DNA from 2 places in the Pseudomonas sp. G(2018) genome. Region 1 is predicted to be linked to the other one. Evidence: predicted binding sites of a transcription regulator. Region 1 holds the regulator's gene; the other holds the start of a gene.
The links. Region 1 encodes sigma-54, which starts transcription at its own class of promoters, with help from an activator protein. Its sites were predicted from a motif close to ANTGGCATNNANNTTGCTNT; they were not measured.
Positions count from the first base shown of each region.

Region 2: the regulator sigma-54 is predicted to act here: its motif matches at 12,421-12,440, upstream of glnA (type I glutamate--ammonia ligase).

Region 1 is NZ_SCOO01000015.1:56,688-71,523, reverse strand. Features, by position in the region: gene murA (UDP-N-acetylglucosamine 1-carboxyvinyltransferase) at 71-1,336, opposite strand; gene FFS64_RS16275 (BolA family protein) at 1,359-1,598, opposite strand; gene FFS64_RS16270 (lipid asymmetry maintenance protein MlaB) at 1,713-2,018, opposite strand; gene FFS64_RS16265 (phospholipid-binding protein MlaC) at 2,015-2,668, opposite strand; gene mlaD (outer membrane lipid asymmetry maintenance protein MlaD) at 2,680-3,147, opposite strand; gene mlaE (lipid asymmetry maintenance ABC transporter permease subunit MlaE) at 3,147-3,944, opposite strand; gene FFS64_RS16250 (ATP-binding cassette domain-containing protein) at 3,944-4,756, opposite strand; gene FFS64_RS16245 (KpsF/GutQ family sugar-phosphate isomerase) at 5,031-6,005, shown strand; gene FFS64_RS16240 (HAD family hydrolase) at 6,005-6,529, shown strand; gene lptC (LPS export ABC transporter periplasmic protein LptC) at 6,537-7,109, shown strand; gene lptA (lipopolysaccharide transport periplasmic protein LptA) at 7,096-7,644, shown strand; gene lptB (LPS export ABC transporter ATP-binding protein) at 7,644-8,369, shown strand; gene FFS64_RS16220 (RNA polymerase factor sigma-54) at 8,554-10,047, shown strand; gene hpf (ribosome hibernation-promoting factor, HPF/YfiA family) at 10,122-10,430, shown strand; gene ptsN (PTS IIA-like nitrogen regulatory protein PtsN) at 10,443-10,907, shown strand; gene rapZ (RNase adapter RapZ) at 10,910-11,767, shown strand; gene FFS64_RS16200 (HPr family phosphocarrier protein) at 11,783-12,058, shown strand; partial or broken gene FFS64_RS16195 (ZIP family metal transporter) at 12,130-12,471, opposite strand; gene pmbA (metalloprotease PmbA) at 12,518-13,864, opposite strand; gene yjgA (ribosome biogenesis factor YjgA) at 13,973-14,497, shown strand; gene tldD (metalloprotease TldD) at 14,545-14,836, opposite strand, start outside.
Region 2 is NZ_SCOO01000002.1:34,930-49,765, forward strand. Features, by position in the region: gene FFS64_RS02280 (S41 family peptidase) at 1-1,294, opposite strand, end outside; gene FFS64_RS02285 (murein hydrolase activator EnvC) at 1,326-2,618, opposite strand; gene gpmI (2,3-bisphosphoglycerate-independent phosphoglycerate mutase) at 2,870-4,399, opposite strand; gene FFS64_RS02295 (rhodanese-like domain-containing protein) at 4,553-4,966, shown strand; gene grxC (glutaredoxin 3) at 4,968-5,222, shown strand; gene secB (protein-export chaperone SecB) at 5,266-5,751, shown strand; gene FFS64_RS02310 (tRNA (cytidine(34)-2'-O)-methyltransferase) at 5,859-6,314, opposite strand; gene FFS64_RS02315 (hypothetical protein) at 6,313-6,753, shown strand; gene ntrC (nitrogen regulation protein NR(I)) at 7,306-8,742, opposite strand; gene glnL (nitrogen regulation protein NR(II)) at 8,739-9,824, opposite strand; gene FFS64_RS02335 (DUF4124 domain-containing protein) at 10,190-10,699, opposite strand; gene glnA (type I glutamate--ammonia ligase) at 10,920-12,326, opposite strand; gene thiI (tRNA uracil 4-sulfurtransferase ThiI) at 12,655-14,109, shown strand; gene typA (translational GTPase TypA) at 14,249-14,836, shown strand, end outside.

The DNA of each region.
Region 1 (14,836 bases):
GATCGAGGCCGTTTCCAGCCCCGATTTGAACAAAATCCTCGGGCACGTCCCTGTGCCCATACCACAGAAACTAGCCCGGAACGCGACGGATCTTGGCGCCCAGCATCTGCAGTTTCTCTTCGATGCACTCATAACCACGGTCAATGTGGTAGATGCGGTCGATCAGGGTGTCGCCTTCGGCGATGAGCGCCGAGATCACCAGGCTGGCCGAGGCACGCAGGTCGGTGGCCATGACTGGCGCGCCCTTGAGTTTTTCGGTGCCGGTGACGATGGCGGTGTTGCCTTCGACCTGGATCTTGGCGCCCATGCGGTGCAGTTCGTAAACGTGCATGAAGCGGTTTTCGAAGATCGTCTCGATCACAGCGCCGGTGCCTTCGGCAATGGCGTTGAGGGAGATGAACTGCGCCTGCATGTCGGTCGGGAACGCCGGGTACGGAGCGGTCCGCACGTTGACGGCTTTAGGCCGCTTGCCGTGCATGTTCAGCTCGATCCAGTCCTCACCGCAGGTGATTTCTGCGCCCGATTCACGAAGTTTTTCCAGAACGGCTTCAAGGATGGTCGGATCGGTGTCCTTGACCTTCACACGACCGCCGGTCACGGCAGCGGCAACCAGGTAGGTGCCGGTTTCGATACGGTCAGGCATCACTTTGTAAGTGGTGGTGTGCAGACGCTCGACGCCATCAATGGTGATGGTGTCGGTGCCCGCGCCGGAAACCTTGGCGCCCATGGCGTTCAAGAAGTTCGCCAGGTCGACCACTTCAGGTTCGCGCGCGGCGTTTGCCAGTACGCTGCGACCCTTGGCCAGCGCAGCAGCCATCATGATGTTTTCGGTACCGGTCACACTGACGGTGTCGAAGAAGAAGTGCGCACCGCGCAGGCCGCCTTCAGGGGCCTTGGCCTTGATGTAGCCGCCTTCGACGTCGATGATCGCGCCCATGGCTTCCAGGCCGCGGATGTGCAGGTCAACCGGACGCGAACCGATGGCGCAACCGCCAGGCAACGCCACTTCGGCTTCACCGAAACGGGCAACCATCGGACCCAGTACCAGGATCGACGCACGCATGGTTTTAACCAGTTCGTACGGAGCGATCAGGGTCTTGATGGTGCGCGGGTCGATTTCGACGGCCAGTTTCTCGTCGATCACCGGCTCGATCCCCATGCGACCGAACAGTTCGATCATGGTGGTGATGTCGTGCAGGTGCGGCAGGTTGGCAACGGTCACCGGACCATCGCACAGCAGGGTGGCAGCCAGGATCGGCAGGGCAGAGTTCTTTGCCCCGGAGATGCGGATTTCGCCGTCAAGACGAGCACCGCCAGTAATAATCAATTTATCCATAAGAATCTCGACGCCCTTGGGCTCAGGTGCGCTCGGCCCAGGCCGCGCTGCTGAAAAATTTCATAGTGACCGCATGGATGCTGCCATCGGTGATCCATGGGTTCAAATGGGCATAGATCTGCTGCTGACGCTTGACCGGGCTCAACGCCGCCAGTTCATCGCTAATCACGTTCAGCTGGAAATTGCAGCCTTCGCCTTCAACTTCCACCTTTGTATTAGGCAGCTTTCCTTCAAGGAAGCTCTTCACTTCTACGGCCTGCATGCTCAACCTCAATCGGCGCCCTGTGCGCGCGGGTCGGACATCATACAAAAAAGCCCCTCGCCTGCGAACCCCGCGAAGCAGGACTCTGACGGGGGGCTTCTTTATCGATGCGGGTTAGGAATGCGCCAACAGCTCGGTCAGCTCACTGACCTGAGCGATTTCGCGCATGTCTTCTGGCATATCGCGGATGCTCAGCGACTTGCCGGCCGCCTGAGCATCGCGCATGAAACACAGCAACAACGACAAACCGACGCTGCTGGACTTGGTCACCGCTGAACAATCGACCACCAGTGCCGCGGCCTTGCTTGCTTTGATCAACGCCTGCCCCTGCTCTCGCAAGCCTGGGCCGGTACGGTAATCCAGCACGCCGCTGAGCCGCAGCTCGCCGGCTTCGTCCACCAGGACTGCCGACTCACTCATTGGGTTTGTTTCTCGGTGGATTGTTCAGCGGTTTCCTTGGCCTTGGCGACTTCCCCAGCCCATCCGTTGATGGTCTTGTCCAGGTCATTGCCATTGCGCTGCATCGCATCGGCGAACTGATCGCGGAACAGCTTGCCGATGTTGATGCCGTTGATGATGACGTTACGCAGTTTCCACTCGCCACCGATCTTTTCCAGGGTGTAAGACACCGGATAAACCGCGCCATTGCTGCCTTTGACGGTCATGCCGACGCTGGTGCGCTCGCCCGACTCGTCCTTGGCAGGATCAACGGTGATGCCCTGGTTGTTGTATTCGAGCAAGGCATTGCCATAGAACTGAAACAGGCCCTTTTTGAAGTTTTCTTCAAAGGTCTTCATTTGCTCAGGCGTGGCCTTGCGCGAGTACTTGACGGTCATGATGCTCTTGGAAATACCCTCGGCATCCACGACAGGCCCGACAATGCTGTTGAGCGCCGCATAAAAATCCTGCGGATCCTGCTTGTACTTTTCCTTGTTGGCTGCCAGGTCGGCCAGCAAACGGTTGGTGGTGTCCTGTACCAGTTCGTGCGCGGAAGGCGCCGCCACGGCGTTAGCCATCAACGGCAAGGCCGCGAGTAATACCAACAGGCCACGTCGCAAGGTAGAGATCATTTAAACATTCCTCATTTGGCGTCTTTGCTAACGGTATTGAGAAGGAACTTGCCGATCAGGTCCTCGAGTACCAGCGACGACTGGGTATCGTGGATGGTCCCGCCATCCTTGAGCAGGGCTTCTTCCCCGCCCACGCTGATACCGATGTACTTCTCGCCCAGCAGGCCAGCGGTCAGGATAGATGCAGTGGAGTCGGCAGGCAGGTTATCTACGCGCTTTTCCAGTTGCATGGTCACTCGACCGGTGAAGCTGTCGCGGTCCAGATCGATTGCCGTGACCTTGCCGATGGTCACACCGGCCATGGTCACTTTAGCTCTGACAGTCAAACCGGCGATATTGTCGAAATACGCATAAAGTTTATAAGTTTCGGTGCTCGGGCTCGGGGACAGGCCGCTGACCCGCAGCGCCAGCAACAGCAAAGCCAGGATGCCAGCCAGCAAGAAAAGGCCGACACCGATTTCCAGGGTGCGGTTTTGCATCAGAAATCTCCAAACATCAAGGCGGTCAAAATAAAGTCCAGGCCGAGGATTGCCAGAGAGGCATACACCACGGTCTTGGTAGTGGCACGACTGATCCCCTCGGAAGTGGGCTCGCAGTCATAGCCTTGGAATACGGCGATCCAGGTCACGACGAAGGCAAACACCAAGCTTTTGATGATGCCGTTGAGTACATCGTCAGCAAAGGTCACGCTGTTTTGCATGTTCGACCAGTAGGAGCCTTCATAAACGCCCAGCCAGTCGACGGCTACCCACGAACCACCCCAGATGCCCACCACGCTGAAAATCATCGTCAGAACCGGCAGGGAAATGAAGCCGGCCCACAGGCGTGGGGCAATGATGTACTTGAGCGGGTCGACACCGATCATTTCCAGGCTGGACAATTGTTCGGTGGACTTCATGTTGCCAATCTCGGCGGTCAACGCCGAGCCGGCACGCCCGGCAAACAGCAAGGCCGTTACTACCGGACCCAATTCGCGCAACAGGGTCAGCGCAACCATCTGCCCTACCGCCTGCTCCGAACCGTAGCTGGACAGGATATTGAAGCCCTGCAGCGCCAGTACCATGCCGATGAAGATGCCGGAGACCACGATGATCACCAGTGACATCACGCCGACGGAATGAAGCTGTTTGACCAGAAGGCCGAAACCACCGCCGATGCCGTCACGACCGAGCAATGCGTGAAACAGGAACAGGGTCGAACGACCGAACACCGCAACGGTGTCGATTCCGGCCTGACCGAACCGACGTACGCGCTCTATTAATGAAATTCTGCGCATCAGCGGCGCTTCCCCAGGAGATCTGCGCGGTAATCCGGCGCTGGAAAGTGGTACGGAACCGGGCCATCGGGTTCGCCAGTCATGAACTGACGGATACGCGGCTCATCCGAATTCATCAGTTCATCAGGTGTGCCCTGCCCCAACACCTGCCCGTCGCCCACCACATAGATGTAATCGGCAATGCTCGCGGTCTCGGCCAGATCGTGGGAAACCACGATACTGGTGATTCCCAGTGCATCGTTGAGCAGGCGGATCAGTCGCACCAGCACACCCATGGCGATAGGGTCCTGGCCGACGAAGGGCTCGTCATACATGAGAATCTGCGGATCAAGCGCAATCGCCCGCGCCAGCGCGACACGACGCTTCATGCCGCCAGACAGCTCGTCGGGCATCAGCTCGATGGCGCCGCGCAAGCCAACGGCCTGCAATTTGAGCAGGACGATATCGCGGATCATCTCTTCCGGCAGCTGGGTGTGAACGCGCAATGGAAAGGCCACGTTCTCGAACACATCGAGATCGGTAAACAGTGCGCCACTCTGAAACAGCACGCCCATGTGCTTGCGGGCATCGAACAGATCGCTGCGCGAGAGCTTCGGCAGGTTCTGACCGTTGACCCAGACTTCGCCCTTGGTAGGTCGCAACTGCGCGCCCATCAACCGCAACAGCGTAGTCTTGCCACACCCTGAAGGTCCCATGATGCCGGTGACCTTGCCGCGGGGAATACGGATATCGACGTTATTGAAAATGCTGCGCGCACCGCGCTTGAAGGTCAGTCCCTTCAGCTCGACCGCGTAGGCGTTATCGGCACTCATCTAAACTCCTTGCGATGCAGCCTCTCACTCGGACGCCTGACTTCCTGACGAAAGCACATACTCCCGGGCGGGCCGAACTGGCGGCGAACTATATCACTGCAAACGCCACGCGCCCAAGGTCATTGCCGGACCAAGTTCAGCAATATGACCAGCAAAAAGCTTCGTTTAGAGGGATTAAGTAACAAGGAATGACAATGCGCGACGAACTTGCGTGAGGGTTTTGATCATAACCGCTATAATCGCCGCCTTTTCATCAGGCTAAACGATTTCTGACATGAGCCAATCCAGCGACCTGATTCAATCCGCCCAACGCACCATCCGCCTCGAAGTGGAAGCCGTACAAGGCTTGCTACCGCACATCGACGCAGATTTCGTACGCGCTTGCGAGATGATTCTGGCCAGCACAGGCCGCGTAGTCGTGGTCGGCATGGGCAAGTCCGGGCATATCGGCAGCAAGATCGCTGCAACCCTGGCCAGCACCGGCACCACGGCATTTTTCGTCCACCCGGCGGAAGCCAGTCACGGTGACATGGGCATGATCACACGCGACGACATCATCCTCGCGCTGTCGAACTCCGGCTCCACCAATGAAATCATCACCCTGCTGCCACTGATAAAGCGCCTGGGCATCCAGCTGATCAGCGTGACAGGCAATCCCGATTCGCCGCTGGCCAAGGCCGCCGAGGTCAACCTCAATGTGCATGTCGAGCATGAAGCCTGCCCACTGAACCTGGCGCCCACCTCTTCGACTACCGCCGCGCTGGTCATGGGCGATGCCCTGGCCGTGGCCCTACTGGAAGCCCGTGGGTTTACTGCCGAAGACTTCGCCTTTTCCCATCCCGGCGGTGCATTGGGCCGACGCCTGCTGCTGAAAGTGGAAAACGTCATGCACGCCGGGCAAGAGCTGCCACAGGTTCAGCGCGGTACCCTGCTCAAGGATGCGTTGATGGAAATGACCCGCAAGGGACTGGGCATGACCGTAATCCTTGAAGCCGACGGCAAATTGGCCGGGATCTTCACCGACGGTGATTTGCGCCGCACCCTGGATCGCACAATCGATATCCACAGCGTCACCATCGATCAGGTCATGACCGCCCACGGCAAGACCGCCCGCGCCGAAATGCTCGCCGCCGAGGCCCTGAAAATCATGGAAGACCATAAAATCAACGCGCTGGTGGTGGTCGATGGCGAGGACCGCCCAGTCGGCGCCTTGAACATGCACGACTTGCTGCGCGCGGGAGTAATGTAATGAACACGGACCTGCTGAAGCGCGGCCAACAGATTAAACTGGCGGTGTTCGATGTCGACGGCGTCCTCACCGACGGACGCCTGTACTTCCTCGAAGACGGCAGCGAATTCAAGACGTTCAACACCCTCGACGGCCAAGGCATCAAGATGCTGATGGCCGCCGGCGTACAGACAGCCATCATCAGCGGCCGCAAGACCCCGGTGGTCGAGCGGCGAGCGAAGAACCTCGGCATTCCACACCTGTACCAGGGACGCGAAGACAAACTGGTGGTGCTTGACGAGCTTCTTGGCCAACTCAACCTAAGCTATGAACAGGTCGCTTACCTTGGTGACGACCTGCCTGATCTGCCGGTGATTCGCCGCGTAGGCTTGGGAATGGCAGTCGCCAATGCCGCCAGTTTCGTGCGCGAACACGCCCATGGCATCACCCAGGCCCGCGGCGGCGAAGGTGCCGCCCGCGAATTCTGCGAATTGATCCTGCGCGCCCAGGGCCGCCTCGATGCGGCCAATGCCGCGTACCTGTGAGCCAGACATGCTGAGCAAAAAGATCCGCAACATCCTGGTATTCGGTTGCATCGCGGCGATTTTCGCCGCGGTCGGCTACTGGAACATCAGCCCGGAACGCTTCCTCGACAAGCCTGTTGCGCAAGTCGACAACAGCGCAATCGACTATTACGCCATCAACGCCCACAGCGTGCAGTTCCTGCCGGACGGCAAACTGCAATACGAAATGACGTCGGACAAGGTCGAACACCTCAAAGTCACCGAAGTGACCTTGCTGACCAATCCCGACTTGAACATGTTCCGCGGCACCGAGTTCCCGTGGCACGTCCAGAGCGAAAAGGGCGAAGTCAATCCCGACGGCACACAGGTCGAGCTGATCGATTCGGTACGTATCACGCGTTTCGACGAGAAAAACCGCAGGACCCTGATCACCACCACTCGCATGACAGTGTTCCCGCAGAAGCAATATGCGCAGACCGAGCAACCCGTTAGAATCGACGGCGCTGGCGGCGTATCGACAGGCAACGGAATGAAAGCGTACTTGAAAGAAAGCAGGATACACCTGCTCTCGAACGTAAGAGGACAGTATGAGGCTCGTTAAAACCCTCCCTATTTTGCTCAGTCTGGGCGCAGCACTGGGAAGCGTGAGCGCCTGGGCCCTGCCGGATGACCAACAGCAGCCTATCCGCATTCAGGCCGACGACGCCCAGCTGGACGACAAGAACGGTATCGCCACCTACACGGGCGACGTGATCATCACCCAAGGCTCGATGAAGGTCACCGGCAACAAAGTGACCATGACCCGCGCACCTAACGGCGATATCGATGTGGTGACGTCCGTGGGCAACCTCGCCTACTTCGAACAAGTGCAAACCGCGGGCGATGCCAAGCCGGTTCAAGGCTGGGGCGTGACCATCCAGTATCACGCAACGCAAAACCGCGTCGTGCTGATCGATCGCGCCAAAGTCGTCGACAAGGACAACAACGTCACCCAGGGCGAAAAAATCGTCTACGACACCGTTAAAAAGCTGGCCAGCGCCGGTCGCGCCACAGGCAGCAAAGTCACCGAAGCGCGCCCACGCATCGACATGGTGATCCAGCCGAAAAAGAAAACCGACGAGCAAAAGGCCCAGTAATGGCAACTCTGAAAGCTCAGCATCTGGCCAAGAGCTACAAGAGCCGCCAGGTCGTGCGTGACGTCAGCCTGTCCATCGACAGCGGTCAGATCGTCGGCCTGCTTGGCCCCAACGGCGCCGGCAAGACCACCTGCTTCTACATGATCGTTGGCCTGGTACGGGCCGATCAAGGCCGCGTCCTGATCGACGACCTGGACGTCAGCCACCAGCCTATGCACGGTCGTGCGAAGGCCGGTATCGGCTATCTGCCGCAAGAAGCGTCGATCTTCCGCAAACTGTCGGTGGCCGACAACATCATGGCCATCCTCGAGACCCGCAAGGAACTCGACAAGGCCGATCGTCGTCAGGAGCTGGAAAGCCTGCTGCAGGAGTTCCACATCAGCCACATCCGCGACAACCTCGGTATGAGCCTGTCCGGTGGCGAACGCCGCCGCGTGGAAATCGCCCGCGCACTGGCCACCAACCCGAAATTCATCCTGCTCGACGAACCCTTCGCCGGCGTGGACCCGATTTCGGTGGGCGACATCAAACAGATCATCCACCACCTCAAGGCCAAGGGCATTGGCGTGCTGATCACTGACCACAACGTCCGTGAAACCCTGGATATCTGCGAAACAGCCTACATCGTCAACGATGGCCAACTGATCGCCGAAGGCGACTCCGACACCATCCTGGCCAACGACCTGGTCAAGGAAGTGTACCTGGGCCATGAGTTCCGCCTGTAAGCACTGAAGTGCTGGCTAGTCGACCGAGCGCTTGTCTCGATAAAAAATCAATACTTTTTTATTGTTACAGCGCTCTAGGCAAACACCGCAACTTCGGGCATATAATTTGCTTATGTTTGGCGCTCCGGCGCCCCTGTAGTGGATGGCGCATGTGCGCCGGCGAATAAGGTGTTAAGCCCCTGCCATGAAACCATCGCTAGTCTTGAGAATGGGCCAGCAGCTGACGATGACACCGCAGCTGCAACAGGCCATCCGCCTGCTCCAATTGTCGACCCTGGACCTGCAGCAGGAAATCCAGGAGGCCCTGGAGTCCAATCCGATGCTCGAGCGCCAGGAAGAAGGCGACGACTTCGACAACACGGACCCCTTGGCCGACAACGCCGAACAGAAGCCCAACACCGACATCCAGGAACCCTCCTACCAGGAAAGCGCGCCGACGGTTGATAACCTCGACGAAGGCGACTGGAACGAACGCATCCCCAACGAACTTCCCGTCGATACGGCATGGGAAGACGTCTACCAGACCAGCGCCAGCAGCCTTCCCAGCAACGATGACGACGAGTGGGACTTCACCACCCGCACATCAGCCGGCGAAAGCCTGCAAAGCCACCTGCTCTGGCAATTGAACCTGGCCCCGATGTCCGACACCGACCGGCTGATTGCCGTGACCCTGATCGACTGCATCAACAATCAGGGTTATCTGGACGAAACGCTCGAGGAAATCCTCGAAGCCTTCGATCCGGAACTGGACATCGAACTGGACGAAATCGAAGCCGTCCTGCACCGCATCCAGCAATTCGAACCCGCCGGCATCGGCGCCCGTAACCTGGGTGAATGCCTGCTGCTGCAATTGCGCCAACTGCCAGCCAAAACACCCTGGCTGGCCGAAGCCAAACGCCTGGTCACCGATTACATCGACTTGCTCGGCAGCCGTGACTACAGCCAGCTGATGCGCCGCATGAAGCTCAAGGAAGACGAACTGCGCCAGGTGATCGAACTGGTCCAGAGCCTCAATCCGCGCCCAGGCTCGCAGATCGAGTCTACCGAAGCCGAATATGTGGTCCCCGACGTGATCGTGCGCAAGGACAACGAGCGCTGGCTGGTTGAACTCAATCAGGAGTCGGTGCCACGGCTGCGAGTCAATGCCCAATACGCCGGCTTCGTGCGCCGCGCCGATACCAGTGCCGACAACACCTTCATGCGCAATCAGCTGCAGGAGGCCCGCTGGTTCATCAAGAGCCTGCAAAGCCGCAACGAAACCCTGATGAAAGTAGCCACCCAGATTGTCGAGCATCAGCGCGGTTTCCTGGAGTATGGCGACGAGGCGATGAAGCCGCTGGTCCTGCATGACATCGCTGAAGCGGTCGGCATGCACGAGTCGACGATCTCACGGGTGACCACGCAGAAATTCATGCATACCCCCCGGGGTATCTATGAACTGAAATACTTTTTCTCCAGTCACGTCAGCACCTCCGAAGGCGGCGAATGCTCGTCCACGGCGATCCGCGCGATCATCAAAAAACTGGTTGCTGCGGAAAATCAGAAAAAGCCGTTGAGTGACAGCAAGATCGCTGGTTTACTGGAGGCACAAGGCATTCAGGTGGCTCGCCGCACCGTCGCCAAGTACCGCGAATCCCTCGGGATCGCGCCTTCGAGCGAACGCAAGCGGTTGATGTAGAGCCACGCCACAGCGTTCCAGTGGCAGATCATCGGATCTGCCGCTTTATGCACTGGCAACGAAGGAGAAGCTGTATGCAAGTCAACATCAGTGGACACCAACTGGAAGTGACCGAACCTCTTCGCACCTACATCGGCGAAAAACTCGAACGATTGGAGCGACATTTCGACAAGATCACCAACGTGCAGGTCACGATGACGGTCGAAAAGCTGAAGCAGAAAATCGAAGCCACGCTGCATATTCCCGGCAATGAAGTGGTCGCGAACGCGGAACATACCGATATGTACGCGGCGATCGACGCCTTGACCGACAAGCTGGATAAACAACTCAAAAAGCATAAGGAAAAGACCCAGAGCCTCCTCCAGGGCGCTACCGGTCGTTAACACTCCCAACCCATGATCCGACTTGAAAGCATCCTGACCCCCGGCCGTTCCCTGGTGAACGTGCCGGGCGGCAGCAAAAAGAAAGCCCTCGAGCAAATTGCCAACCTTATCCATCGCGAAGTGCCGGATCTGGAGATGCAAGATGTCTTCGAGGCTTTGATCGCCCGCGAAAAACTCGGCTCGACTGGTTTTGGCAACGGCATAGCCATTCCTCATTGCCGCCTCAAGGGTTGCAACGCGCCCATCAGTGCCTTGATGCACCTGGACGCCCCTATAGATTTCGACGCCATCGACGGCGCCCCGGTTGACCTACTGTTTGTACTACTGGTCCCGGAAGCTGCCACCGATGCGCACCTTGAGTTGTTGCGTCAGATTGCCAGCATGCTCGACCGCAAGGACGTGCGCGACAAACTGCGCAGCGCCCCGAGCAATCAAGCCTTGTATCAGGTTGTCCTGGACGAGCAAAACGGGCAGTAATCATGCGCTTGATCATCGTCAGCGGCCGCTCCGGCTCAGGTAAAAGTACCGCCCTCGATGTACTCGAGGACAACGGCTACTACTGCATCGACAACCTGCCTGCCGGGTTGCTGCCGGAACTGGCCGAACGCGCGTTGATTCATACCGAGCTGTCACAGCCGCTGGTTGCCGTATCCATCGATGCGCGCAACCTGCCAAGCCACCTATCGCGGTTTCCCGAGCTGCTGGAAGAAGTACGCAGCCGTCACATCCAGTGCGATGTGCTGTATCTGGATGCCGACGAAGAAACCCTGCTCAAACGCTTCTCGGAAACCCGCCGTCGCCACCCGCTGAGCAGCGCCAATCGCTCGCTGGCCGAAGCCATCGCGGACGAAACGAACCTGCTCGGCCCCATTGCCGACCTGGCCGATCTCAAGGTCAATACCACCAACCTGAACCTGTATCAGCTGCGCGATACCATCAAGCTGCGCCTGCTGAACCAGCCGGAGCCCGGAACAGCGTTCCTGGTGGAGTCTTTCGGCTTCAAGCGTGGCATGCCGGTCGACGCCGACCTGGTGTTCGATGTGCGCTGCTTGCCCAATCCTTACTGGAAACCGGAGTTACGCGCGCAGTCCGGACTCGATCAGCCGGTTGCCGAGTACCTGGCGGCACAGCCGGATGTCGAAGAGATGTTCCAGGACATCTCCACCTATCTGCTCAAATGGTTACCCCGCTTTGCTGCCAGCAACCGCGCGTATGTCACCATCGCCATCGGTTGCACCGGCGGGCATCACCGCTCTGTCTACCTGACCGAACGTCTGGGCAAGACCCTGCAGCAATCCCTGAAGAACGTCCAGGTCCGCCACCGCGACCTCAGTTAAAGGATTCACATCGCGATGCCTGCTCTGGAAATCGAAATCATCAATAAGCTGGGCTTGCATGCCCGGGCGTCTGCAAAGTTCGTTGGGGTTGCCGGCCAATTCAAGGAATGCACGATCAGGGTTGGACGCACACCAGAATCCACCGTCGACGGCAAAAGCATCATGGCCATGATGATGCTCGCCGCCGGCAAGGGCACCAGAATCCATCTGAGTACGGAAGGCGAACAGGAGCAGGAAGCGATGGATGCGCTGGTGGCCTTGATCAATAACTACTTCGACGAAGGCGAATAACGTCAAAAGATCGCAGCCTGCGGCAGCTCCTGCACCTGATTCGCAGGAGTTGCCGCAGGCTGCGATCTTTTTTACGCTAACGCGGTATCCATCACCATCATCAAACAGAACCCGACCAGCAACCCAAGGCTGGCCAGCCTGTCGTGACCGTGCCGCCGCGACTCGGGAATGACTTCATGGGTGACCACCAGCAACATGGCCCCGGCGGCCAATGCCAGGCCCAAAGGCAACAGCAGCTCGGCCAGGCTCACCAGCCATGCGCACAACAGAGCAAACACCGGCTCGACCAGACCTGACGCGGCACCGATCAGGAATGCCTTGAACCGCGACATCCCTGCCCCGGCCAGAACCAGGGCAATCACCAATCCCTCCGGCACATCCTGCAAGGCAATGCCCATCGATGGCCCAAAGGCGCGCCACCCGATGGGTAGCGCGCCTTTTTTATGCTGCGGCTGGAGGTCAGCTACCGGCGACCGTCATCCGCTCGATCAGCACCGACCCCGTACGAATGTTGCTGCGCAGTTCCAGGTCGTTACCCACGGCAAGGATTTGCTTGAACATATCGCGCATGTTGCCGGCGATGGTCACTTCCTGGACCGCGAACTGGATTTCACCGTTCTCGACCCAGTAACCCGCCGCGCCACGGGAATAATCGCCGGTGACCATGTTCAAACCCTGCCCCATCAGCTCGGTCACCAGCAGTCCACGGCCCATGCGTCGCAGCAAGGCGGCCTGGTCTTCATCACCGTGGGTGACAAACAGGTTATGCACGCCGCCGGCATTAGCGGTACTCGGCATGCCGAGTTTGCGACCGGAGTAGGTGCCGAGGATGTAGGACACCAACTCGCCTTTTTCGACGAATGGCTTGGCGTAGGTTGCCAGGCCATCACCATCGAACGCCGCACTGCCCAGGGCACGCATCAGGTGCGGGCGTTCATCGATGGTCAGCCACTCCGGAAACAGCTTCTGCCCCAGCGTGCCTTCGAGGAACGAGGATTTGCGGTACAGGCTGCCACCGGAAATCGCCGACAGGAAACTGCCGAACAGACCGCCGGCCAGCTCGGCGGAAAACAGCACCGGCACTTCGCAGGTGGGTACCGGACGCGCCCCCAGGCGACTCGCCGCCCGTTGCGCGGCACGCTGGCCGATGCTCACCGGATCCGCCAGCAAATTGCCCTGACGGTTCACGTCGTACCAGTAATCACGCTGCATCTGGCCATCGGCCTCGGCGATCATCACGCAGCTCAGGCTGTGCCGGGTCGATGCATAACCGCCGATAAACCCGTGGCTGTTGCCGTACACACGGCAGCCTTGATGCGTACTCAGGGTAGTGCCATCGGCGTTCTTGATCCGTGCGTCGGCATCGAATGCCGCCGCTTCGCAGAGCAAGGCTTTTTCGATGGCTTGCTCCGGGGTGATGTCCCATTCGTGGAAAAGATCGAAATCCTGCAGGTCCCTGGCCATCAGTGCCGCATCGGCCAGGCCCGAGGCTTCATCTTCAGAGGTGTGTTTGGCGATGGCCAATGCCGCCGCAACGGTTTCACGAATCGCCTCCGGACCACTGGCCGAAGTGCTGGCCGAGCCCTTGCGCTGGCCGACGTACAAGGTGATGCCGAAGCCCTGATCGCGGTTGAATTCAACGGTTTCGACTTCACGCTGGCGCACCGAGGTCGACAGGCCCTGCTCCAGGGATACCGCCACCTCACAGGCACTCGCGCCCTGGCGCTTGGCTTCAGCGATGATCTGCTCGACTTGTTCTTGCAGTGCCGGCAATGCTTGTGGGCCGACGCTTTCAACTGCACTCATGCTGTTCTCCACTCAAATTCTGCTTTCGGTGACGGTCATCGAGCGACCGGGCCGGACAAGCGGCCCCCGACTGGTTATCATGGCGGCGTTTCTTTGCGGACGGCCACCATGGTTGATTCTTACGACGACTCCCTCGATACGGGAGAAAAAAGCAAATCCCAGGTCAAACGCGAGCTGCATGCTCTGGTTGACCTCGGCGAGCGCCTCACAACACTCAAGCCTGACTTGCTGGCAAAACTGCCCTTGACCGACGCCTTGCGCCGGGCCCTGGCCGATGCGCCCAAGCACACCGCGAACATCGCGCGTAAACGGCACCTTCAGTTCATCGGCAAACTGATGCGCGATCAGGACACTGACGCCATTCTGGTTTTGCTCGATCAACTCGATGCCTCCACTCGCCAGTACAACGAGCGCTTCCATAACCTGGAGCGCTGGCGTGATCGCCTGATAGCCGGTGACGATGCCGTTCTGGAAAAATTCGTCGTCGACTACCCCGACGCCGATCGCCAGCAACTGCGTTCCCTGATCCGCCAGGCACAGCACGAGGTTGCACAAAACAAGCCTCCTGCTTCCAGCCGTAAAATCTTCAAGTACATCCGTGAGCTGGACGAGACTCAACGCGGTTTGCGTTGAATCCCGGACCGGGTGAGTCGCCGCGCGACTCACCCGCAGCTCCATCCTTACGAGCCCGTGCCACCCACGGTAATCGCATCAATCTTCAGCGTTGGCTGGCCGACACCCACCGGCACCGACTGCCCATCCTTGCCGCACGTTCCCACGCCGCTGTCCAGCGCCAGATCGTTGCCGACCATCGACACTTTGCTCATGGCTTCCGGGCCGTTGCCGATCAAGGTCGCACCTTTGACCGGGGCGGTGATCTTGCCATCTTCGATCAGGTACGCCTCGCTGGTGGAGAACACGAACTTGCCGCTGGTGATATCGACCTGGCCACCGCCGAGGTTCGCGCAGTAG
Region 2 (14,836 bases), on a different contig from region 1:
CTTTGAGCAGGCTCAGCGCCTGGGCGAGTTGGTAATCGTCATCCTGCGGCATCGACTTGGCCTTGGTGCTAGAGCCTGTCGGCTTGTCGGCACCGCCGTTGCCATTGCCCAGGTGACCTTGCAGGTCGGCTTCCTTGAAGTAGTCGCTGTCCTGCTCGCTGGTGATCTTGGCCTTGCGTACTTCGATGTCCGGGACGATGCCCTGGGCCTGAATCGAGCGACCGTTCGGTGTGTAATACAGCGCCGTAGTAATTTTCAGCGCGCGCTCGTTGTTCAGCGGCAGTACGGTTTGCACCGAGCCTTTGCCGAAGCTTGGGGTGCCCATGACGACTGCGCGCTTCTGATCCTGCAAGGCGCCGGCGACAATTTCCGAAGCCGAGGCGCTGCCGCCGTTGATCAGTGCAACCATTGGCACGGCTTCGCTTTCGTCCTTGCCGGTGGCCGAGAAACGCAGTTCGGAGTTGGCGATACGACCCTTGGTGTAGACGATCAGACCCTTGGTGATGAAGTGGTCGACCACTTCCACCGCTGCTTGCAGCACGCCGCCAGGGTTGTTGCGCAGGTCGAGGATGATGCCATTGAGCTTCTTGCCGTTGTCCTTGCGCAGCTTGGCCAGGGCCTTGGAGACCTCTTCGCCGGTCTTGACCTGGAACTGGGTGATGCGGATATAGCCGTAGCCGGACTCCAGCAGCTGGCTCTTCACGCTCTTCACTTGAATGATCGCGCGGGCCAGTGTCACGTCGAACGGCGTGCCGCCGTCACGCACCAGGGTCAGGGTAATCTTCTGGCCGATCTTGCCGCGCATCTTGTCCACGGCTTCGGTCATGCTCTGGCCGCGGGTTGGCTGGCCGTTGATCTTGACGATGAAGTCGCCCGCCTGGATGCCCGCCTTGGAGGCCGGGGTGTCATCGATCGGCGAAACTACCTTGATGAACCCGTCTTCGGCGCCGACTTCGATGCCCAGGCCGCCGAATTCACCGCTGGTGCTTTCCTGCAATTCGGCGAAATCTTCCGGTCCCAGATAAGCGGAATGCGGATCAAGGTTGCTGAGCATGCCCTTGATGGCGTTTTCCAGCAGGGTCTTGTCGTCCACCGGTTCGACATACGCGGCCTTGATCCGATCCATGACCTCGGCGAAGGTGCGCAACTCTTCCAGCGGCAATGGTGCCTTGGTAGTCGCGGCAGTGCCCGCAGGCGCGACCGCCGGGGCCGGTTGAGCGGCGAACGCCAGGGGCGCGCCGATCACCAGGGCGATCGTCAGGGCCAGCGAGGTAAGGCGGGACAAATGCAGCATGTCGAACGAACTCCTGAATTAGGTAGCGCGCCTATCCTTGCGCGCGACACCATTGCGCCGGATCACTCGGGTGACCCTGCTGACGAATCGCAAAATACAATGCTGGCGTGTCCTGCCCGCCACTGTTACCGACAGTGGAGATGGACTCGCCGGCTTTTACCACGTCACCCGCCGATTTGAGCAGTGTCTGGTTGTGACCGTAAAGACTCAAGAAACCATTGCCGTGATCCAGAATCACCAGCAGCCCTGCGCCACGTAACCAGTCGGCGAACACCACGCGGCCGCCGTGTACCGCATGCACCGCACTGCCGGCGGATGCGCCGATCATCACGCCGTCCCACTTGGTCCGGGCGTCGTCGCCACGGCTTTCACCGAAGCGTGTAAGCAGTCGACCGTCGACAGGCCATGGAAGTTTGCCGCGGCTTGAAGCAAAAGGTCCGCCGAAGGTTTCGCCTGAGCTTGAAACCAGAGCGCCGGGTGTCGATTTGACGGGTTTGCGTGGGGCGTCAGTGGCTTCTGTTTGAGCCTGAGCCTCACGTAAACGCTTTTTTTCGGCTTCCTGCTGGGCGATCAGCGCTTTCTGCCGCGCCTCTTCTGCCTCACGAGCCTGGCGGGCCAGGGTTTCTTCAATGGTTTTAAGGACTTTAGACAGGTCTGCCTGATCCTGCTCGCGGGCTGCCAGTTTCTGATCGCGGGCTTTTACGTCGTCATTGAGCTTGGCCAGGACTTGCTGGCGTTCCTGGCGGACTTTGTCGAGTTCTTCGCGCTGGCTGTCGAGGCTGCTTTTCTGCACCAGCAACTGCGCTTGTTGCTGGGCGATATCTTGTTCGACATTGGCCAGTTGGCGCAGCGTTTCGTTGAAATTCTTCAGCTGCTCCAGGCGGGCCTGGCTCAGGTAATCGTAATAGGTGAGGGTGCGGGCGAATTTTTCGGGATTTTGCTGGTTGAGCAACAGCTTCAAGTACTCCTGACGACCGTTCTGATAGGCCGCCCGAGCCTGGATCGCGATCAGTCTTTGCTGTTCAGTGCGTGCGCTCTGGAGTTTTTTTTTCTCCGCATCGAGTCGCTGCAGCTCGGACTCGCTCTTCTTCAGCTCCTTTTGCAGTGCATCGACCTGCTTCTCGAGCTTGCCCATCTCGGTCTCGGTGCCCTTGAGGTCCTTCTGTACGCCGGATCTCTCTTCCTGCAGCTTGCCCAGCAGCTTTTTCAGCTCGGCAATGTCCTGACGCGTGGCGTCCAACTGTTGTTGGGTTTGCGCGCGCTCGTCAGCGAAGGCCGGTTGGAGCAGGCAAGTCAGAGCAAGGGCTATCAGGACGCGAAGCATAGAGGCGGGCGACACCAGAGAAAGGGACAGCCTAGTATGCCCGCCCCACGCTGCAAAAAAAACGCCCAAATGGGGTTGTGTGATAACTGGGCTGGAAAGCAGCGTTAATAAATCTTCGAAACCACCAAAAACCACTGTGGGAGCGGGCTTGCCCGCGATGGCGTCTTAACATTCAACAGTGATGTCGGCTGTCAGATTGCTATCGCGGGCAAGCCCGCTCCCACAGGGTTAGCTGCGTTTGAAGGGGCGAGTTACACCAGGATCGATGTCCCGGTCATTTCCGCCGGTTTTTCCAGGCCCAGCAGTTTCAGCATGGTCGGTGCCACGTCCGCCAGCACGCCGCCTTCGCGAACCTTGAGGTCACGCTTGCCGACATAAATGAACGGCACGGGCTCTGTGGTGTGCGCGGTGTGCGCCTGACCGGTGGTTTCGTCTGACATCTGCTCGACGTTGCCGTGGTCGGCGGTGATCAGCGCTTCGCCGCCGACTTTTTCCAGGGCATCGACAATGCGGCCGACGCACTGATCCAGGCACTCAACGGCTTTCACCGCGGCTTCGAATACACCACTGTGGCCAACCATATCGCCATTGGCGTAGTTGACCACGATCACGTCGTAACGCTGGTTTTCGATGGCATCGACGATACGGTCGGTGACTTCCGGCGCACTCATTTCCGGTTGCAAGTCGTAAGTGGCGACTTTAGGCGATGGAATCAGGATGCGTTCTTCGCCCGGGAAGGGTTCTTCGCGACCACCGGAGAAGAAGAAGGTTACGTGAGCGTACTTCTCGGTTTCAGCGATGCGCAGCTGGGTCTTGCCGTTTTTCGCCAGGTAGTCGCCCAGCACGTTTTCCAGGCTGCCGGCAGCGAAGGCCGACGGTGCTGGGATGCTGGCGGCGTATTGGGTCAGCATCACGAAGCCGGCCAGTTTTGGCTGGCGGCTGCGCTCGAATTCCTTGAAATCGTCTTCGACGAAGACGCGGGTCAGCTCGCGGGCACGGTCGGCGCGGAAGTTCATGAATACCACGGCGTCGCCATCTTCGACTTTCACCGGCTCGCCGATAGACGTGGCTTTGACGAACTCGTCGCTCTCGCCACGCTCGTACGCGGCTTGCAGGCCTTGCTGTGCGGTAGCGGCGTTGAATTCGCCAGCGCCGTCGATGATGAGGTTGTAAGCCTGGGACACACGGTCCCAGCGGTTGTCACGGTCCATCGCATAGTAACGACCGATGAGGCTGGCGATGCGGCCTTTGCCCAGTGCCTGGTAGGTGGCGTCGAGCAGTTCGATCGACGATTGCGCGCTTTTCGGCGGCGTGTCGCGGCCGTCGAGGAAGGCGTGCAGGTAGATATTTTTCGCGCCGCGCTTGGCGGCCAGCTCGGCCATGGCCACCAGGTGATCCTGGTGGCTGTGCACGCCGCCATCGGACAGCAGGCCCATGAAGTGCACGGCCTTGCCGGCGGCAACGGCTTTATCCACCGCGGCGCAGATGGTCGGGTTCTCGAAGAACTCGCCGTCGCGGATCGATTTGGTGACGCGAGTGAAGTCCTGGTACACAACGCGACCGGCGCCGAGGTTCATGTGGCCGACTTCGGAGTTGCCCATCTGGCCATCCGGCAAGCCGACGTCCATGCCGCTGCCCGAGATCAGGCCGTTCGGCACGGTGGCCCATAGACGGTCCAGCACGGGCTTCTTCGCTGCAAAAATCGCGTTGGATTCAGGGCTTTCACTGTGACCGAAGCCGTCGAGAATCATCAGGACCAAAGGTTTGGGCGTGGTAGTCATGGAATCCACTCTGGCTTAAGTTAAAAGAGGCGATGGAAAAAGGGAGTCGCAGTTTAAAGCGAAGTTCCGGCCACGTCACCGCCGGACGGGGTTTGGCCCACCATGGGGGCTGTGTATACTGGCCGACATTTTAACGCCCTGGAACCTCCTTCGATGGTTGCTAACCTGATTCAATTTGCCACCAATCACTACATTCTCGTCGGTATCTTCGTCGTACTGCTGGCACTGCTGATTGCCTATCAGATGCAAGGCGGCGGCCGCAGCCTGAGCACTGGCGAACTGACAGGCCTGGTCAACAAAGACGCAGGCGTGGTGATCGACATTCGCCCGAGCAAGGATTTCGCCGCCGGTCACATTGTCGGCGCGCTGAACATTCCTCACGACAAACTGGCTGCCCGCGTTGGCGAGCTGGAAAAACACAAGGCCAAGACCATCATCCTGGTCGACGCCATGGGCCAGACCGCCGGCACCCACGCTCGCGAACTGGTGAAGGCCGGCTTCACCGCCGCCAAGCTGTCCGGTGGTGTTTCCAGCTGGAAAGCCGACAATCTGCCGCTGGTGAAGTGATATGAGTCACGTCGTCGTCTATTCCAGCGATTACTGCCCTTATTGCTCGCGAGCCAAATACCTGCTCGAGAACAAAGGCGTGGCCTTCGAAGAGATCAAGGTCGATGGCAAACCGCAGGTGCGCGCCGCCATGGCTCAGAAAGCCGGACGTACGTCCGTGCCGCAGATATGGATCGGCAGCACCCACGTCGGTGGTTGTGATGATTTGTTTGCCCTGGAGCGCGCCGGCAAGCTCGACGCGATGCTCAAGGCCTGAATTCCGTACCCAATAAAAGACCCGAGATCAGAAAGGATCTGAGATGACTGACCAACAGAACACTGCAGCTAGCGAAGAAGAAACCGCACCGCAATTCTCCTTGCAGCGCATCTACGTACGTGACTTGTCCTTCGAAGCCCCGAAAAGCCCGGCGATCTTCCGCCAGCAGTGGGAGCCGAGCGTCGGTCTGGACCTGAACACCCGTCAAAAGACGTTGGAAAACGATTTTCACGAAGTCGTTCTGACCCTGTCGGTCACCGTGAAGAATGGTGAAGAAGTGGCGTTCATCGCCGAAGTGCAACAGGCCGGGATCTTCCTGATCAAGAACCTGGACGATGCTTCGATGAGCCACACCCTGGGCGCGTTCTGCCCGAACATCCTGTTCCCGTATGCCCGTGAAGCACTGGATAGCCTGGTGACCCGTGGCTCGTTCCCGGCCCTGATGCTGGCGCCAGTGAACTTCGACGCGCTGTACGCACAAGAACTGCAACGCATGCAGGCGGCTGGCGAGACGCCTACCGTTCAATAATCTGCGCTGCTGAAAATCGCGGGCAAGCCCGCTCCCACAGGATTATGCAAAACCCGTGGGAGCGGGCTTGCCCGCGATTGTTTCTGTCAGGCGAAAGTGATTTGGGACTACTTGAACCCGTTTTGACGCCAAGCCTCGTACACCGCAACCGCCACGGTATTGGACAGGTTCAGGCTGCGGCAGCCTTCACGCATCGGCAGGCGCAGGCGTTGTTCGCCGGGCAGGGCGTCCAGCACTTCGGCCGGCAGGCCCCGGCTTTCCGGACCGAACAGGAACGCATCGCCGGGGGCGAATCTGGCGTCGTGGAACGGCCGCGAGCCCTTGGTGGTGAAGGCGAATACTCGTGGGTTACCCAGGCTTTCCAGGCAGCTGGCCAGGTCCGCGTGGCGTTGCAGGGTGGCATACTCGTGATAGTCGAGGCCGGCCCGGCGCAGGCGCTTGTCGTCCATCTCGAAGCCCAGCGGTTCGATCAAATGCAGGTGGCAGCCACTGTTGGCGCACAGCCTGATAACGTTGCCGGTATTCGGCGGAATTTCTGGTTGGAAAAGGATGACGTGAAACATGCACGGCTCCGAAGGTAAAGATGAGCGGCATTCTACGCCGCAACCCGATCCTCGTTCGAAACTATTCCCGCGGGTGATGGCATCGCTGGCGATTGTCGGGGTGATGGTGGGGCTGATGATCGGTCGCCTGACCACACCCGACCCTAGCGAACTGCAGCAGGTCGAGGTGACGAATGACGGGTTGGTGGTGTGGTTCAACAACGAACCCAAGACCCACGGCGAGATCGTCGACGGCAGCGTTGCATTGCTGTTCGAAGCGCAAGGCAAGGCACAGCAAGGCCAGCTCAAACTCAACGACAAAAGCGTGAACTGGCGGGTGCGTTCGAGTGACGGGGGATTGTTGCTGACGGCGGTGGCGGCTCGGCCCCTGCAAGGGGAGTGGACCGGCAGCGAAGTCGATGACCGCTGGCGGCTGGAGATCCATCTCCGGGAGCAATAAAAGAGGGAATCCCCGGCCTGCCTGTACCAAGGTTCCCAAAACGGCAGGGTTCGCGCATGGCGTCGTGAACCCGGTGTAAAGAGGGAATCCCCGGCCTGCCTGTACCAAGGACCCCAAAACGGCAGGGCTCGTCGCTTATGCGGTGTGAGCCCGGTGTAAAGAGGGGAATCCCCGGCCTGCCTGTACCAAGGTCCCCGAAACTGGGTAGTGAACTGAATCACTGATGAGACTATTGCAGGGGGCGTGCCAGGTTTTAACAAGTTGAAACAGAAAGGCGTATAGAAATGCTGAGAGCCCTGTAATTCGGGGCTTTCGTGTTTTTTCGATAGGGGTTCGATTGCGAACGGAGGCGGGATTTCGGATCAGTTACCGTGCGCGATTGCGGTTCACGGTGCATTCGTGCGGTGCACAGTGGCCCCAAAAGATTCGCGAGCAGGCTCGCTCCCACAAGGTTCGGTGGTGTTCACTCAATAGTGAGAACACTGCAAATCCACTGTGGGAGCGAGCCTGCTCGCGAATGGGATGTGACGGTCAGTGAAGAACCAAGGCTAATTAACCCTCATCCCCCTCATCATCATCCCCACCATCAACCTTCATCCCCAATTCCTTGATCTTGCGCGTCAGGGTATTACGTCCCCAGCCCAGCAAAACCGCGGCATCCCGGCGGCGGCCCGCCGTGTGTTTGAGGGCGGTTTCGATCATGATCCGCTCGAAGGTCGGCACTGCGCTGTCCAGCAGGCTTGACTGGCCGCGGGCCAAGGCCTGGTCGGCCCACTGGCGCAGCGCCTGCTCCCAGTTGGTCACCGGTGCCGAATCCTGCGGCAGGCTCAGCAGCTCCGGTGGCAGATCACCGATGTGCACTTCGCGACCGGAAGCCATCACGGTGATCCAGCGACAGGTGTTCTCCAGCTGACGCACGTTGCCGGGCCATGGCAGGTTCTTCAGGTATTCCTCGGTTTCGTTCTTCAGCAGTTTCGGTTCGACGGCCAGTTCTTGCGCGGCGCGGCTGAGGAAGTGCTTGGCCAAGGTCGGGATGTCTTCACGACGGTCTGACAGCCGCGGGATGTGAATACGGATCACGTTGAGGCGGTGGAACAAGTCCTCACGGAATTTCCCGGCATGAACCAGGGTTTCCAGATTCTGGTGGGTCGCGGCGATGATCCGTACATCGACCTTCACCGGTACGTGTCCGCCAACCCGATAGAACTCACCGTCGGCCAATACCCGCAGCAGGCGGGTCTGGGTGTCGGCCGGCATGTCGCCGATTTCGTCGAGGAACAACGTGCCGCCATCCGCCTGCTCAAAGCGACCGCGACGCAGGTTGGCGGCACCGGTGAACGCGCCTTTTTCGTGGCCGAACAGCTCGGACTCCATCAGGTCTTTCGGGATCGCCGCCATATTCAGCGCGATAAATGGCGAAGCCGCGCGTGGACTGTGGCGGTGCAGGGCGTGGGCCACCAATTCTTTACCGGTTCCCGATTCGCCGTTGATCAGCACGGTGATGTTGGAGTGGCTCAAGCGACCGATGGCACGAAACACTTCTTGCATCGCCGGCGCTTCGCCGATGATCTCCGGGGTGCGGGTCAGGGTCGGAGCGACTTCCAGGCCTTGCTGTTCCTGGGCGTGCTGGTTGGCGCGCTTGACCAGGGAGACTGCTTCGTCGACATCGAACGGCTTGGGCAGGTATTCGAACGCGCCACCCTGGTAGGACGCGACAGCGCTGTCCAGATCGGAGTGCGCCGTCATGATGATCACTGGCAGCCGGGGGTGTTGTTCGCGAATCCGCGCCAGGAGATCCAGGCCGCTGGCGCCGGGCATGCGGATGTCGGAGATGATCACGTCCGGCTGCTGGCGCGCCAGGCGGCTCATTACGCCATCGGCGCTGTCGAAGCTTTGCGTGGTCATGCCTTCCTGCTGCAAGGCTTTTTCCAAGACCCAACGGATAGAACGGTCGTCATCGACGATCCACACGGTTTCACTACGGCTCATGTCGATGTGGCTCCTTGTTCCAGTGGCAGAAAGATCGAGAAAGTGGTGTGGCCGGGGTGGCTGTCACATTCGATCAGGCCCTGGTGCTGGCTGATGATGTTCTGGGTAATGGCCAGGCCCAGCCCGGTACCGTCCGGACGACCGCTGACCATGGGGAAGAAAATGGTTTCCTGGAGTTCCGCAGGAATGCCCGGCCCGTTGTCGATGATTTCGATCTTGGTCACCAGGCGGTGGCGCACATGGCCGATGGTGAACTGACGCATGGCGCGGGTGCGCAGGCTGATACGGCCCAGACGCAGCTCGTTCTGGCTACTGATGGCCTGCATCGCATTGCGCACGATGTTCAGCACGGCCTGGATCATCTGTTCGCGATCGATCAAAACATCGGGAATGCTCGGGTCGTAATCGCGCACCAACGTGATGCAGCCCTGGCTTTCGGCCTCGACCAGATGGCAGACGCGCTCCAGCACTTCGTGGACGTTGCACATGGCCAGCGACGGCAGCTTGTTGGAGCCGAGCATACGATCTACCAGATTACGCAGGCGGTCCGCTTCTTCGATGATGACGTTGGTGTAGTCGCGCAAGCTTTCTTCCGGCAGCTCACGGGCGAGTAACTGCGCCGCGCCACGAATACCGCCCAGCGGATTCTTGATTTCGTGGGCGAGACCGCGCACCAGCATCTTGCTGGTTTCTTGCTTCGACAGCTGTGCTTCTTCCTTGGTGATGCGCAGCAGGCGGTCGCGGGGATGTACTTCAAGCAGCAGCAGCGTGTCGCCATTGCTCAGGATCGGCGTGACCGCGTAATCCACCGTCAGGGTCTGGCCGGTGAGCGCGGTGAGCATTGCTTCACGCTTGGTGAACGGATGCGCCTGCTGAACCGCCTGACGCAACGAGTTCAGTGCCTCGGTGGATTCGGTGAACAGCTCGCTGATGAATTGACCATGGCTTCGCTGGCCGCTGATGGCCAGGAGCATCTCCGCCGCCGGGTTCATGTACTCGAGTCGCAACTCGGCGTCGAGCAGGATGGTGGCGGTCGTCAGGTTGTCGAGTAGCAAACGATGCAGTGCGTCGCTGATGGTCATTCAGGACCTCTTTTGGCGCATGGATAAAGAGCTGATGCCAGGAAACTGCAAAAACCAAACCAAGGCTCCGAAAAGAAGCGTTCAACGCCTGAAACGGGCGTTTGACGCTCGATTGCGTGGCGTTCGATCGGCCTTGGCGGGTACTTTCGAACCAAAATGGGTTGGATTTCGAGCGCGGCGCAACCATTCGCACCAATATAGTGCGCAAAGCTAAGCAAAGTTAGAAGATCGGCAGGAACCGGCTTTTTCTTCGGCTGGTTTATCGATGAGCGGACATTCCGGCCGTTGGCCGTAGTCGTCAATGGACGTGAAGACCACCGCTGACGCAGGCAATGCGAACAGGCAGGCAATCAGCAGTCAGGGCTTCAGCGCTTGTGTACCCGTTGCACGGCAAATGTCACTGTGGGGCTTTGCTGGATCACGGTTGCGCCGTCAATCACTTGCACCGCGAGGCTGTGCAGGCCACGGTCGATGTTCACCAGTTGCAGGGCCGGTACGTTGCCTGGCTGGCCGTAAGGTTTACCGTCCAGCAGAAGCCGGAACAGATGCGGGCCTTCCAGGTGTGGTTTGATCAGCACATTGACGGTAAACGTGCCGTTATTCGCGCGCAGGGCTTCGGTGGTGGGCAGGCCCGTGAGTTCGAGTACCTCGTAGGCGCTCTGAGGTTGTTCGCGGGCTTCGGCGGCGGGTGAGGGGTTGCCAGGTGGCTGGGTTTCAACGCTGTTGAGCGGTGGCAACTCGACCGGCTGAGCCTTCACGCCATCCGGCGGTTGATTGCTGTAGGCGGTGTTGCCGCCGGCATCTGTGTACTTATAGATCTGCGCTGAGGCGGGCAGGGCGATCAGTAGCAGGATGAAGAGAAAACCACGACCCATAAAATCGACCGGAAACTAAAAGCGATGGGGTGCAGCATAGGGCAGGAGGCGTGGTTGGCCTAGCTTGTAAACAATCGGATATGGATTTGCCAGCGGTCCCCTGTGGGAGCGAGCAGGCCCGCGCCCACAGGAGATCTTCAGTGATCGTTAAATCGCGGGCATAAAAAAGGCCTTCCGAAGAAGGCCTCTTTTTTACGCCGCTTGCGCAGGCGTCACTGGATCAGCAGCTGTAGTACAGGTCGTATTCCAGTGGGTGTACGAAGGTACGTACCTTGATTTCTTCTTCGCTTTTCAGAGCGATGTAAGCGTCGATGAAGTCGTCGGAGAACACGCCGCCTTTGGTCAGGAACGCACGACCTTTGTCCAGCTCTTCCAGGGCTTCTTTCAGGCTGCCGCAAACTTGTGGGATCTCTTTCGCCTCTTCAGGCGGCAGGTCGTACAGGTTTTTGTCAGCTGCGTCGCCAGGGTGGATCTTGTTCTGGATACCGTCCAGGCCAGCCATCATCAGTGCTGCGAAGCACAGGTATGGGTTGGCAGCCGGATCCGGGAAGCGCGCTTCGATACGGCGGGCTTTCGGGCTCGATACGTAAGGAATACGGATCGAAGCGGAACGGTTACGGGCCGAGTAGGCCAGCATTACCGGGGCTTCGAAGCCTGGAACCAGACGCTTGTAGGAGTTGGTCGCCGGGTTGGTGAAGCCGTTCAGGGCCTTACCGTGCTTGATGATGCCGCCGATGAAGTACAGAGCGGTATCGGACAGGCCGGCATAGCCTTCGCCTGCGAAGGTGTTCTTGCCGTCTTTCCAGATGGACATGTGAACGTGCATGCCCGAGCCGTTGTCGCCGTACAGAGGCTTAGGCATGAAGGTAGCGGTGCGGCCGTAGGCATCGGCAACGTTGTGCACGACGTACTTCAGGGTTTGGGTTTCGTCGGCTTTCTTCACCAGGGTGTTGAACTTGACGCCGATTTCGTTCTGGCCGGCAGTTGCCACTTCGTGGTGGTGAACTTCGACGGTCAGGCCCATTTCTTCCAGTGCGTTGCACATGGAGGTACGGATTTCGTGGTCGTGGTCGAACGGCGGAACCGGGAAGTAGCCACCTTTGACGCCTGGACGGTGACCTTTGTTGCCGCCTTCCACGTCCTGATCGGACATCCACGAACCTTGTTCGGAGTAGATCTTGAACATGGAACCGGAGATGTCGGACTTGAACTTCACTTGGTCAAAGATGAAGAACTCTGGCTCTGGACCAGCGAATACGGTGTCACCGATGCCGGAGGCTTTCAGGTACTCTTCGGCGCGCTTGGCGATCGCACGTGGGTCGCGGTCGTAGCCTTGCATGCTCGAAGGTTCGATGATGTCGCAGACCAGGATCAGGGTCGGCTCTTCGGTGAACGGGTCCAGTACGGCAGTGGAGTCGTCCGGCAGCAGGATCATGTCGGAGGCTTCGATGCCTTTCCAGCCAGCGATGGACGAACCGTCGAACATTTTGCCGACTTCGAAGAAGTCTTCATCCAGCGCGTCGCGAGCCGGCATGGTCACGTGGTGCTGAGTGCCGCGGGTGTCCGTGAAGCGCAGATCAATCCACTTGACGTCATGATCTTTGATGAGTTGAACCGACTTCGACATAGTGTCCTCCGGGTGGATTAGGGCGGGTAGTGGATGCCCTTAAATGTTTGTGATGCCGGCGCGAATACTCTGCCAAGGCAACCTGCCTCACAAGGGAGCAAATTGCATGCCAGTGCCCCAGCATGGGTTTTTTGCCCCAATTTCACGCTTATAGAGGTGCAAAGCGTCTTAAAGCAGAAATTCTCGCCCCTTAATGTAGCGTGGAAAGCAAAAAGTGACCTGTTTTGGTGCGCGCAAAACCTTCTGCACATTAACTGGTTAAACCTTGAGCAATTTCCGCTATAATCCGCGCCCCCCTTTTTCGGCTGGCCCAGCGCGCGCTGTTTTCATGAAACTAATCGTAAAAGTCTTTCCCGAGATCACCATCAAGAGCCGCCCGGTACGGATGCGTTTCATCCGCCAGTTGGCCAAGAACATCCGTGCCGTGCTCCGCGATCTGGACCCGGCTGTGGTGGTGAACGGCGTATGGGACAACCTCGAGCTGGAAACCCGCATCAGCGACCCCAAGGCCCTGAAAGAGATGGGTGAGCGCCTGAGCTGCATGCCCGGCATCGCGCACTTCCTGCAGATCGACGAATACCCGTTGGGCGATTTCGACGACATCGTCGAAAAATGCAAGCAGCACTACGGTGATGCACTGGCCGGGAAGATCTTCTCGGTACGTTGCAAGCGCGCCGGCAAGCACCCATTCAGCTCCATCGATATCGAGAAATATGTCGGCAGCCAGTTGCGCCGTCAGTGCGGTGCTGCCGGGATCGATCTGAAAAAGCCGGAAATCGAAGTCCGCATTGAAGTTCGCGACCAACGGTTGTTCGTGATCCACAGCCAGCACAATGGCATCGGCGGATATCCGCTGGGCGCGCTGGAGCAGACGCTGGTGCTGATGTCCGGCGGCTTCGACTCCACCGTCGCTGCCTACCAGATCATGCGCCGCGGGCTGATGGCGCATTTCTGCTTCTTCAACCTGGGCGGGCGTGCCCACGAACTGGGCGTCATGGAAGTCGCGCATTTCATCTGGAAGAAGTACGGCAGCTCGCAACGCGTGTTATTTGTCAGTGTGCCGTTCGAGGAAGTGCTGGGAGAAATTCTCGGCAAAGTCGATAACAGTCATATGGGCGTAGTATTGAAGCGTATGATGTTGCGCGCTTCCTCCCAAATTGCCGATCGACTGCACATCGAAGCGCTGGTAACTGGTGAGGCGATCTCCCAGGTGTCGAGCCAGACGTTGCCGAACCTGTCCGTGATCGACTGCGTGACCGACAAGCTGGTCTTGCGTCCGCTGATCGCCAGCCACAAGCAGGACATCATCGACACGGCCAACGAAATCGGCACTGCCGATTTTGCCCGGCACATGCCGGAGTATTGCGGGGTCATTTCGGTCAATCCGAAGACCGCCGCCAAGCGCTACCGCGTGGAGCACGAAGAGAAAGAATTCGACATGGCAGTCCTTGAGCGTGCGCTCGAGAACGCCAAGCTGGTGCCGATCGACCGCGTGATCGATGAATTGGGCCAGGACTTGCAGATTGAAGAAGTCAGCGAAGCGCTGGCCGGTCAGATCGTGATCGACATCCGCCACCCGGATGCCGCCGAGGATGACCCGCTGGAACTCGCTGGTATCGAGGTACAAACGATGCCGTTTTATGCTCTGAACGCTCGTTTCAAGGAACTGGACCCTACTCGCCAGTACCTGCTGTATTGCGACAAAGGCGTGATGAGTCGCCTGCATGCCCACCATTTGCTCAGTGAGGGGCATGCCAATGTGCGCGTTTATCGACCGAGCTAAGTGCCCGGGGCTGTTTGCCTGTGGCCTGCGTCACCGGCCCCCCGATGCCACCGTCAAGCTGTAACGGCTTTCACGGACGCTACTGTTAATCGCTGCCAAGACTTGTCAGCACACCGAATCCTCTGATCGAGATACACAAGTGATCGAAAATCTACGCAACATCGCCATCATTGCCCACGTTGACCATGGTAAAACCACCCTGGTAGACAAACTCCTGCGTCAATCCGGCACCCTGGAGCGCAACGAGCTCAACGACGAGCGCGTGATGGACTCCAACGACCAGGAAAAAGAGCGCGGTATTACCATTCTGGCGAAAAACACCGCCATCAACTGGAACGGCTACCACATCAACATCGTGGACACCCCGGGCCACGCCGACTTCGGCGGCGAAGTTGAACGCGTAATGTCGATGGTCGACTCCGTTCTGCTGCTGGTTGACGCTCAAGACGGCCCTATGCCGCAAACCCGTTTCGTGACCAAGAAGGCGTTCGAAGCCGGCCTGCGTCCAATCGTGTGCATCAACAAGGTTGACCGTCCAGGCGCGCGTCCGGACTGGGTTCTGGACCAGATCTTCGACCTGTTCGACAACCTGGGTGCCACCGAAGAACAGCTGGACTTCAAAGTCGTCTACGCCTCGGCCCTGAACGGTATTGCCGGTCTGGACCACAACGAAATGGCTGACGACATGACCCCGCTGTACCAGTCGATCGTCGACAACGTACCGGCG